Regions from separate parts of the Martinezella sp. CNPSo 3959 genome, predicted to be linked through region 2. Evidence: predicted binding sites of a transcription regulator. Region 2 holds the regulator's gene; the other holds the start of a gene.

Region 1 (5,965 bases), on a different contig from region 2:
CTGAACGAGCGCATCGTTCCGCAGATTCCCGTGGGGCGCCTCGGCGAACCCGAGGAAATCGCTCGCATCGCCGTCTTCCTGGCCAGCGACGATGCCGGTTTCATTACCGGATCGACCATATCTGCCAATGGCGGCCAGCTCTTCGTCTAGGCAATTCAGGAAAAGCGCCGGCCAGTTTTCCGCTGGGAGCTGCGCAAGGGTAACAAAAGAAGCGGTTCAAGGCGACGAGCCGCTTCAGCCTGTATAGCGCATTACGAACGGAATTACTGAGCTCAGCCAGCAATCATCCTCTTGTTGAGGCCTGCTGCCCATGTCGTGGCTTGAATTCCAGGATGACGGCCTCAAGGGCGACCTGCCGCTTCTCCCTGTCTCGAGCTCTCGCCGCGCTTACGAGCGCGTAAAAAGTGGTGCCGGTAAGCACGAGTGCTGCACTGCTTGCGATGATTGCGGCCATGATGCCGTTCCTTTCTCAAAACACTGCCGCCTCGCCGTGACCGACGGCGCGGGAAGAAGATTTTGTTGAGGGAACTGCCGCTCCCTGAATTTGTACCGAGAGCGAATCCTGACCGGTCGCCGGTGGCGACCGGTCAGGCAATGCCTTAGCGGCAGCGAGCCTCGTAACGGTGACCATAGCGGTCGCGGTAGATGCAGTAGCCGCGACGATCTTCCGAACGTCCGATGAGGTTGCCGACTACGCCGCCAGCGACCGCGCCGACAGCGGCGCCGCCCCAGCTGTGGGTGGCGACGCCACCGATCAGCGCGCCGGTACCGGCGCCGATCGCCGTACCTTTTTCCGTTGCCGTGCACGACGCCAATGCGCCGACGAGGGCGATCGCGACGATAATCTTCTTCATGGTGTTAGCTCCCTGATGTTGCGAGGTTAGAACAATGTCGGCGGATCAGATGCGCCCCATTAACAACAGAATGAGGACAATGACGAGAACAAGCCCGAGACCACCCGATGGGCCATACCCCCAAGACCGGCTGTAACCCCAGCTGGGAAGTGCGCCAACCAGCAGCAGAATCAGTATGACAAGCAATACCGTACCAAGCATGATATGTCTCCTCCATGTCCGTCCGGCTCGAATATCCCGCCGTTATCGCTGTTCGATATGGCGTTAACCTTCCAGCTTTCCCACTCGAAACTGTTCCAGTGAATGGACGAATTCCTCAATTCTGCTCATAGAAACTTGCATGCGCGACAATTGTTCCGGCTAAGAAATAAAAATGCACGCGCGCAGCAGTTGGGATGCTTAGCAAACCCTTAAAAAAGATTGCATCGGGTGACGGTTGCAGGCGCGGCAGCAAATTCATTTGTATGGTTAAAATACCGTTAAAATACAATGGGTTGTGGTGAACGAAACGGGAAAGACCGGATGTCCGTGATTCGTCGGCGATTCGTTCTGCATTTGAACTTTGGTTAACGGCCGAGCGTTTGCCGACATGCCGAATACAAGGATGCGCCGCCGGCAAATATCGTCCAGGTGGTGTGTCCGTGGGCGGATTCGTTAATTCGCAGCGAGCTCCGCAACAGCATTGCCATTCAAGCTGACCTCTATGTCGCGATGCTGCTCCGGCGAAATACAACATGTAGCCGTGAACAAATGCGATACCCGCTGATATCCGCGATTCGTCACCGATTCGTTCCGGGCTTTGATCGTTGTGTTAACGATTGCATCTTTTGCGTGCATTTGTCGATTCATTATAGCTGCGCTCGTCAAAAGACGAACCGCAATCGCAGATTCGGCTCGGATTCGCATCTCAACCATTCAGAGTCCGGTATGTCCCTGCCGGGAAAACGCTAGATATTGTGGAGAACAAAAACAGAATTGCTTGGAATCTGCGATTCGTCGCCGATTCGTTCCGGCTTTGGCCTGGATGTTGATGTCGTCCGCTGATTCATGCGAAACTTTATTATTTACAGATTGTTAACGATGGCGCGGCGCGAAATTTCTCTGGCTGAGGATTCTCCGCTTGACTCCTTTTTCCTGCGGAAAGCCGTGTAAACGAGATTCAGCATTTGGTGGGAATCTTCATTGAAATCCATATGTAGTCGTGAACAAATAAGGAACATGACGGAGTCAGCGATTCGTCTCCGATTCGTTCTCAAGCTGTTCCGGAATCGCCCGGACTCGCATGGGATGCAACGTAAATGTAGCTTATGGTTGAGGCGCTCAAATATGAAATCGAATGTTGCCGCATCTGTTTTTTCATTCGGGTCTTGCCTTTGTCACATATGGTCGTCATCTGTTCGTTTCCTCCAGGAGGAACTGGCTGATCGGAAGACGGCTGTTTCTCGCCTATGCACGGACCTATGACTCAGACTTCGCAGCCCATGATCCTGAGCGGACGCGGCGTGACCGCAGTGCTCGGACCGACCAATACCGGCAAGACCCATTATGCCATCGAGCGCATGGTGGCACACGGCAGCGGCGTGATCGGCCTGCCGCTGCGGCTGCTTGCCCGTGAGGTGTATACGCGCGTCGTCGAGAAGGTCGGCGCGCACAATGTCGCGCTGGTGACCGGAGAGGAAAAGATATCGCCGCCCAATGCGCGCTATTCGGTCTGCACGGTGGAGGCCATGCCGCGCCAGACGCGCGCCTCCTTCGTTGCGATCGATGAAGTGCAGCTTGCCGGCGATCTGGAGCGCGGACATATTTTTACCGACCGCCTTCTGCATCTGCGCGGCCGCGATGAAACCCTGCTGCTCGGCGCCGGCACGATGCGGCCGATCCTTGAACAACTTCTGCCTGGAATTACCGTCCTCGAACGGCCGAGGCTATCGCATCTTTTCTACGCCGGGCAGAAGAAGATCACGCGGCTGCCGCAGCGCACGGCCATCGTCGCCTTTTCCGCCGACGAGGTTTATGCGATCGCTGAGCTTATCCGCCGCCAGCGCGGTGGCGCTGCCGTCGTCCTCGGGGCGCTCAGCCCGCGTACCCGCAATGCGCAGGTGGCTCTCTATCAGGCCGGCGATGTCGAATATCTGGTTGCGACCGATGCGATCGGCATGGGGCTCAACCTCGATGTGGATCACGTCGCTTTTGCGCAGGACCGCAAGTTCGACGGCTATCAATTCCGCAATCTCAATCCGGCCGAGCTCGGTCAGATCGCAGGTCGCGCCGGCCGCCATCTCAAGGACGGCACCTTCGGGGTGACGGGACAGGTCGATCCTTTCGACGACGAACTCGTGCGCCGGATCGAGGGACACGAATTCGACATGGTCAAGGTGCTGCAATGGCGCACCAAAGAACTGGATTTCGCTTCGATCGCGGCGTTGCGTAGCAGTTTGGAAGACGCGCCTCGCGTGCAGGGCTTGACGCGGGCGCTGCCTGCGGTAGACCAGCAGGCATTGGAATATCTGTCACGCGATCTGGAGATAGTCGATCTTGCCAGCAACCCGGCTCGGGTTGAGAAATTGTGGGAGGCCTGTGCGCTTCCCGACTATCGGCGCATCACGCCTGCCCAGCATGCTGATCTCATCGCCACCCTCTTTTCTGATCTCGTGCGCTATGGCACGGTGAAAGAGGACTTCCTGGCCGAACAGGTGCATCGCGCCGATCGGACGGATGGCGAGATCGACACGCTTTCGGCGCGAATCGCGCAGATAAGGACTTGGACCTATGTGTCGAACCGGCCCGGCTGGCTTGCCGATCCGACACACTGGCAAGAAAAGACGCGGGAAATCGAAGATCGATTGTCCGACGCGTTACATGAGAGGTTGACGAAACGCTTTGTTGATCGCAGGACATCTGTGCTCATGAAGCGCCTGAGAGAGAATGCGATGCTGGAAGCTGAAATCAGTGTGAATGGAGATGTCTTCGTAGAGGGGCATCATGTGGGACAGTTGACCGGATTCCGGTTCACGCCTATCGCAGGGACCGAGGGGCCGGATGCCAAGGCTGTCCAGACCGCCTCGCAGAAGGCGCTCGGGCTGGAGTTCGAGGCACGTGCCGCACGTCTGCATGCGGCCGGCAACGGCGATCTCGCGATCAGTGCCGATGGCCTCGTGCGCTGGCTCGGCGACCCCGTCGCGCGCCTGTCAGGCAGCGATCATGTCATGCGTCCGCGCGTCATCCTGCTGGCCGACGAACAGCTGACCGGCAATGCGCGCGATCATGTCGCCGCCCGTATCGAGCGTTTCGTGAACCATCATATCAGCACGATCCTGAAGCCGCTGGACGATCTCCAGCGTGCCGAAGATCTGCAGGGCCTTGCCAAGGGGCTGGCTTTCCAGCTGGTGGAGAATCTCGGCGTTCTGTTCCGCCGTGACGTCACGGAAGAAGTGAAATCGCTGGATCAGGACGGGCGTGCCTCGATGCGCCGCTACGGCGTTCGTTTCGGCGCGTACCATATTTTCGTGCCCGCCCTGCTGAAGCCGGCTCCGGCCGAGCTCATCACGCTCCTCTGGGCGCTGAAGAACGATGGCCTGGACAAACCGGGCTATGGCGATCTGATCCCGGTTCTGGCCGCTGGCCGTACCTCGGTCGTCACCGATCCGGGCTATGAGCGCACATTCTACAAGCTTGCCGGCTTCCGGTTCCTCGGCAAGCGTGCGGTGCGCATCGACATCCTCGAGCGCCTGGCGGACCTCATCCGTCCGCTGCTGCAGTGGAAGCCCGGCCAGGCTTCGCGCCCTGACGGCGCTTATGATGGCCGTCGTTTCACGACGACGACCGCGATGCTCTCCATTCTCGGCGCGACGCTCGAGGACATGGAAGAAATTCTGAAGGGTCTCGGCTATCGTGCCGATGCGGTGAAGGCGGAGGAGGCTACGGCCTTCCTCGCTCAGCAGGATGCGGCTGCGGCGCCCGCCGCACCGGCAGGGGACGCCACAGCCGAAAAAGCCGATCATGATGACGCCGACACTGCGACTGACGAGCCGGCTAAGGAAGTAGAAGCCGTTTCGCCGGAAACAACCGCTCCCGCCGAGGCACCTGCTGAGACGGAAGTTGCCGTAGCTGCCGAGCCTGTTGCCGTTGCAGAAGTCGCCGCAGAGCCGACGGAACCGAAGCCTGTTCTGCTCTGGCGTCTGGGTGGCCGCAACGACCATCAGCAGCGGCAAGGTGGCCGCGGCCATGGCGATCGTCGCGGCCAGCAGGGCGAGGCGCGCGGTCAGCAGGGCAATCGTCGTGGTGGCGAGCAGGCAGCCGGTGAAGGCAATCGCGAAGGCGGTCGTGATCGCCGCGATGGACGCGACAATCGTGAGGCTCGTGGCAATGACAAGGGTCCGCGTGGCAATCGCGAGGGCGGCCGTCCGCAGCATCAGGGCAACCGCGGCGAACGCGGTGATCGTCAGGAACGTGGCGACCGGAATGATCGCAACAATCGCGGTGCCTCGCAGCCGTTGCGCTTCGAAGCCAAGCCGCCGCGCAAGGAAAAGCCGATCGATCCGGATTCTCCTTTCGCCAAGCTCGCTGCCCTCAAGGAGCAGATGAAGAAATAGGTCATGACAGACGAGAAACAGCCATTTTCCGGTTCGCGCCAGCGCATCGACAAATGGCTGTTCTTTGCCCGCATGGTGAAATCCCGCTCATTGGCGCAGGTCTATGTGCAGAACGGCAGCGTCCGGGTGAATGGCGAGCGGGTCGTGCAGCCGAGTTTCGGCGTCAAGGCTGGTGACCGCATCGAGCTCTCGCTGGAGCGGCGGGACATAGTGTTGATCGTGCGGTCGGCCGGCGAGCGCAGAGGTCCCTTCGAAGAAGCCAGGCTGCTTTACGAAGATCTGACGCCTCCGCCGGATGAGACAAAACGCCTCACCCCATTCGAGCAGGCGTTGCGGGCACCCGGCAGCGGCAGGCCCACAAAAAGGGATCGGCGTGCGATCGATCGCCTCACCTCCGACGATGATTAGAAAACTCTGCCTGTTGCGGAGGGGTTTTGCGATTGTTTGTCCTTGAAATTGGCTGACAAAGTCGATACCTCACCATCAACCTGCCGGTAACCAGCCGGACGGCGCGTTTGC
Region 2 (5,965 bases):
GGCCATCGGACGGTGCATTGTCCGGGTCCTCATGTGTCTCGACAAAAACACCGGCGACGCCGACAGCGACCGCGGCGCGTGCCAGCGTCTCGACGAACCGGCGATCGCCGCCGGTCGAACCGCCCTGCCCGCCTGGCTGCTGCACGGAATGGGTCGCGTCGAAGATGACGGGCGCGCCCATCGCCGCCATGATCGGCAGCGAGCGCATATCCGAGACCAGCGTATTATAGCCAAAGGAGGCGCCGCGCTCGCAAAGAAGAATATTCGGATTGCCGCTTTCGTTCAGCTTGGCAAGCACGTTCTTCATATCCCATGGCGCCAGGAACTGGCCTTTCTTGACGTTGACCACGCGGCCAGTCTTGGCAGCGGCAACCAGAAGGTCTGTCTGGCGCGACAGGAAGGCCGGGATCTGCAGGATATCGACCGTCTTGGCAACGATGGCGCACTGCTCTTCCGTGTGGATGTCGGTCAGGACGGGAAAGCCATATTCCTTCTTGAGGTCGGCAAAAATTTCCAAGGCCTTCTCCAGGCCGATGCCGCGCTTGCCCGACAGCGATGTGCGGTTCGCCTTGTCGAAGGAGGACTTGTAGATAAGGCCGATGCCGAGCTTGCCGCAGAGTTCCTTCAGCACGCCGGCAATCATAAAGGCATGATCGCGGCTTTCCATCTGACAGGGGCCGGCGATCAGCGACAGCTTTGCAGTATTGGAAAAAAGGACCTTGGAGGCACCCTCGCCGACGGTGACTTCGGAATTTGTGCTCATTTTGTCTCCTCAAAGGCGAACAATGCGCCCTGACCGGGCGCCAACCTCGCCAATAGACGATTGTTCTTACGCGTATAGGTGACGCCGTTAGCAGTGAAATGCGACGATGTCACGGAAAGATCGCGTGTTTTGAAAAGGATTGCCCGCGCCCTGAGCCCCGGATCAGTCGTGCGAACAGGCAGATCATAGAACGCCTCCATGCCTTCCGGCGTCAAAATCTCCAGATCGGCGTTGGCCGCCTTGATGGTCAAGCCGAAGGAATGCTCCGTTATTTGCGGGCTGCCGACAACGTCTTCGAAGAAGCGGCGATAGACGGCCGGTTGCGGCGCGCAAAGCGCTACCCGCGCAATGCCGGTCACGCCGTTCTCGTGACGCTCAAGCACGCTGCGGTCAGCCGGCAGCGGATTGATGCGCTGACAGCAGAAGGCGAGAAAGTCTGGCGCGCGCAGATCAGCGGCAAAGGCGAGACGAAAGCCGGCCGTGGTTTCCGTTCCGTCCGGCATCTTCATCGGACGGGAAAAATCCAGCATTCGCCCAGCGGAAATCGCCGCCGCGTTGAAGCGCTCGTCATCCGCCACCGCATCATCCGTGCCGAACACCACGGCCGAAAAACCATCTTCCCCCACCCGGAAACGATAAGCCTGATCGCGCGCGACGAAAACATTGCCGTCCAAAATGCTCTTCTCGCACTGCTCCGGAGATGCCACGCTCAGGGGTTCGAGATAGGTTTTATCGGCAAAGAAGACGCAGGCGTTCTGCGTGCCAAAGGGATGACGCGCATCCGGAGCCACCGTGAAACCGAGCTTGCCGAGGCGTTCGCGCGCCAGAGCGATATTGACGGTCGGCAGCACGAGATGATCCAGCGGGTGCGGTGACGAAATCATGGTTCCTCCTATCTGCCTTTGGCAGCAGATTTGCGCCCTTCCCCCGCGTAATTCAAGATAGGAGCATGGAACACTCAACGCACAGGGACAGGACCGAAAGCAATCTCACAAACGTGATTGCTGATTCTTACCGTCAACGCGTGTGGCCAATGACGTCCAATATGGATCCGCTTCTTGAATACGCCGACCGAGCAGCAAAGCCCGAGAACGGAAATGGCGATATTTTCTATATTTTTCAAATGGTTGCGGCCTATATAACGTCTCAACATCCTAAGCCGACCCATTCGTAAGTCGTAATTATTTAACTGACACTACAAGGCTTTACCGAAATTTAAGCACTTGCGGAACACATATGGAACATATAGTGTCCGTTCTGGATTTGTTTCACGGCTTTTCTTGATTCTGGGGTTCCAAGACGATGTTGACGCGCAAGCAGCAGGAACTGCTTCTCTTCATTCACGAACGCATGAAGGAATCCGGTGTTCCGCCGTCCTTCGACGAGATGAAGGATGCATTGGATTTGGCATCCAAATCCGGTATCCATCGTCTGATCACGGCGCTGGAGGAGCGCGGCTTTATCCGCCGGCTGCCGAACAGGGCCAGGGCTCTCGAAGTCATCAAGCTCCCGGATGCTTATAATCCCAGCCTTCAGCCGCGTCGCGGCTTTTCGCCGAGCGTCATCGAGGGCAGCCTCGGCAAGCCGCAGCCCGTTGCCCCGCCCGCTCCGTCGAAGGTGGCAAATGACGATCACAACGGCTCGGCGTCCGTACCGGTGATGGGTCGCATCGCAGCCGGCGTTCCGATCTCGGCCATCCAGAACAATACGCACGACATTACCGTTCCCGCCGACATGCTCGGCTCCGGCGAACATTATGCGCTTGAAGTTCGAGGGGATTCGATGATCGACGCCGGAATTTTCGACGGCGATACGGTCATTATCCGCAATTCGACCACGGCCAATCCCGGCGATATCGTCGTTGCACTCGTCGACGATGAAGAAGCTACCTTGAAGCGCTTCCGTCGCAAGGGTGCCTCCATCGCGCTGGAAGCCGCGAACCCAGCCTATGAAACCCGCATCTTCGGGCCAGATCGCGTCAAGGTTCAGGGCAAGCTCGTCGGCCTTATTCGTCGCTATCACTGACCGGTGAATTGTCCGGGACTGGCGGCGCCTTTGCAATTGGCGCGTCGAATTTGCCGGTGCGCCAATCATAGGTTCGATGCCTGGTCCATGGGCGCTGCGGGTTATTGAATGCGGCGGATATAATGGGTGTGTCTGAGGTAAGCACCATTTCAATGGAGCCGGTTTTGCGCAATGTCGCACCGGTTATGAGCGTTGCTCCGGAACGGCAATGATCCAGCCGCAGCCGGATTGGCGTCACGACAATGCTCCCGGTGTCGCAAGCCGCGGGCAGATAGGCCGCGTTCTCGATGGTGACCAATATCGCGCCGTTTTCGAGCATGGCGACACACCATGCTCCCTTCTGACAGGCAAAGCTGCCTTGCATGGTGCGGTCCAAAGCTTCTTCCATTGCGGTGCGGACCGCCTTCTCCTCCTCGTTACTTAGTCGCTTGTGCCGATCCGTCTTGCTGATCTGCGGAAGCCGGCTATCGGTCGGAAGCATGGTCGGCGGTTGATGTTCGGCTGCGACCAGTGCTTTTTGCCATTGCTCGAAGATGAAGGCCTGCGGTCTCTCGCGATTGGTGGCGAGGATATCATCCTGGCGCAAGGCAACCAGAATACCATCTTCCGAGATCATCAGATCCGGCTTCGGCACACCAGAGCCGAACGCGGCCACACCGACAGATGACAGCAGCAGCAACAGGCCCAGATGGCGAAGCCGGGTCCGCAACATGCTCATGATCAGGAAGCCGGCGATGAAAGTCGGCATCAGCCAGCTGGGCTGGCGGCCGAAAGTGATATCACCTCCCCACCCAGCCACCGTTTTTGCAATAGCGATCACAAGCTCCAGTCCCTCTCCGGTGACTTTCCAGAACGGTCCATCGATTCCGAAAGGCATCAGCAGCATCGCCATCATACCGAAGGGCATGACGATGAAAGAGACGACGGGCATGGCCGCAAGGTTGGCAGCAAGTCCATATGTCGCCAACCGGTGAAAGTGCTCGATCGAGAAGATGGCCGTCGACGCACCGCCGATGAACGAGGTCGACATCACGCCTCCAAAGAAGCGTGTGACGAACAGTAGCGGACTTAACAGACGGATGCGCGGCAGGATGTTTTCGCGATGCCGCCGTCGTTTCCAGAGCGAATAGCCTGATACCAGCGCCAGCGTTGCGGCGTAAGACATCTGGAAACTCGGACCGAGTACCTGAGACGGTGACAAGACCAGGATGACGATGGCTGAGAGCGCCACATTGCGCAAGCTGATGGATGGCCTGTCGAAAAGCACGGCCACCAGCATGATCGCCATCATGATGAAGGCGCGCTCGGCGGAGACGCCGAATCCGGAAATGAGGTAATAGGCCGTTACCGTTAGAAGCGCGCCGAAGGCTGCGAACTTCTTCGTCGGCCAGGCCTGGACGACACCGGGAAACAGGCTGAACAAATAGCGCAGACCGACATAGAAGATGCCGGCCGACAGCGCCATGTTGAGGCCGGAAATTGCAATGATGTGGGTCAGGCCGGCAATTCTCAGGGCTTCGGTCGTATCCTTCGAGATCGCACGTCGCTCATCGGTGACAAGTGCTGCTGCAAAGGCGCCGGTGTCTCCAGGCAAGGTTTGCCTGATGCGGTCGCCGATGCTGTTGCGCAGGCCAGCGAGCCAGATATCGGCCGCATCCAGTAACGAGCCGGCAGCATCGTCACCGGATGGCGACAATAATTCCGGCGTTCCGTAGGCAAAGCCATTCGCGCCGATGCCGTTGAAATAAGAGCTGAAAGCGAAATCGTTAAGACCCGTCAATGCCGGTCCGGCCGGAGGTGTCAGGCGCGCCCTGCCCCGGATCCGATCCCCCAGATCGAACGACTCCGCCTGCTTGCGCACGAAGACCGTAACCCGCTGGGGTGCGCGGCGGATAGAGGGTTTTTCCGTCGCCTCGACGCGGACGACATAGCGCCAGCGCCCATTGTCATAGGATTCCCGTCGCTCGATCTGCCCGGTCACGGTCGTCGTCACGGCCGAGTCGAGCATGACGGTGGAAACCCGCCAACTTTCCCACTGGGCCAGCGCCATGCCCAGGCAGATGAGCATACCGGCGAAAAGTGTGTGATGAAGCAGCCTGCCCGCATCGCGCTTTAGCAAAAAACCCAAAGCAAACAGAACGAGGCCTGCGAGAAACGCCTGCGGAGGCGGATCGATTTGCGCCTCGAACCAGATAATCGCACCCAAACCCATATAGATCGGTGCGAAAAGAACAGCACGGCCATGGGCCGCCTCCTCCGCAATCAAGCCGAGGACAGCGGTTCCAAGGCGCTTCGGAACACGCAGCAAACGCGACGTCAGCGGCGCCTGATCCTGTGTTCGTTCCCATTGTCGCGCTTTGGCGCTAGGGGTAATCGCGGTGGAAAAGGCGCGAGGTTGCGGAGACGCGGTGACGTCCCTGCTCTCTTCCTGCTGGTCGGATGCCTCCAAATTAGGCACTCGCTGACTGCCCCCGCGCCAAATTACAGCTTCTGCGCGATTTGTGCCGTCACCACACAGTGAATTCAACTGAAATCGGCGGGAACAAAGCTCAATTGGGCCGGTTTCCCGGCGTAGCATACGAAAGGGCGCTTCTGCAGTGCCCAAAAGTTGATACTGCATTGCACAATTCAGCGTTAGGATAACTTGGCATTAGGCTCTGGATCATATAGCTAGTCGGTAGTCGCTTAACCTTTTGGCGCTTTTTATGGCGTCAATCCCGCCAAATCTTGGAGGATCAGCATGACGGAACAAAGCGCGAAACTAACTTGGGGTGAAAAGACGGTGGACCTGCCGGTCAAGACCGGAACCATCGGCCCGAGTGTCATTGATATTGGTGCCCTTTATAAGAACACCTCTACTTTCACTTACGATCCTGGTTTCACCTCCACCGCATCGTGCGAGTCGAGCATCACCTATATCGATGGCGACGAAGGCGTTCTGCTGCACCGCGGTTATCCGATCGATCAGCTGGCCGAACACGGCGATTTCCTGGAAGTCTGCTACCTCCTTCTCTACGGCGAACTGCCGACGGCAGCGCAGAAGAAGGACTTCGACTATCGCGTGACCCACCACACGATGGTGCATGAGCAGATGTCGCGCTTCTTCACAGGCTTCCGCCGTGACGCGCATCCGATGGCCGTCATGTGCGGCTGTGTCGGCGCGCTCTCTGCCTTCTA

The links. The regulator LexA, encoded in region 2, represses DNA repair genes until DNA is damaged. The targets are predictions, from matches to a motif close to TGTTCNNNNTGTGTTCNG.
Region 1: a site for LexA is predicted at 2,056-2,073, ahead of AC13RE_RS16045 (helicase-related protein). Genes of this name have one in related genera too.

What each region holds. Positions count from the first base shown of each region.
Region 1 is NZ_JBXSOV010000006.1:207,193-213,157, reverse strand. It holds gene phbB (acetoacetyl-CoA reductase) at 1-150, shown strand, start outside; gene AC13RE_RS16055 (YMGG-like glycine zipper-containing protein) at 600-854, opposite strand; gene AC13RE_RS16050 (DUF3309 family protein) at 900-1,055, opposite strand; gene AC13RE_RS16045 (helicase-related protein) at 2,315-5,446, shown strand; gene AC13RE_RS16040 (RNA-binding S4 domain-containing protein) at 5,450-5,854, shown strand.
Region 2 is NZ_JBXSOV010000001.1:168,418-174,382, reverse strand. It holds gene kdsA (3-deoxy-8-phosphooctulonate synthase) at 1-763, opposite strand, end outside; gene AC13RE_RS00925 (VOC family protein) at 760-1,647, opposite strand; gene lexA (transcriptional repressor LexA) at 2,066-2,788, shown strand; gene AC13RE_RS00915 (ComEC/Rec2 family competence protein) at 2,769-5,237, opposite strand; gene gltA (citrate synthase) at 5,529-5,965, shown strand, end outside.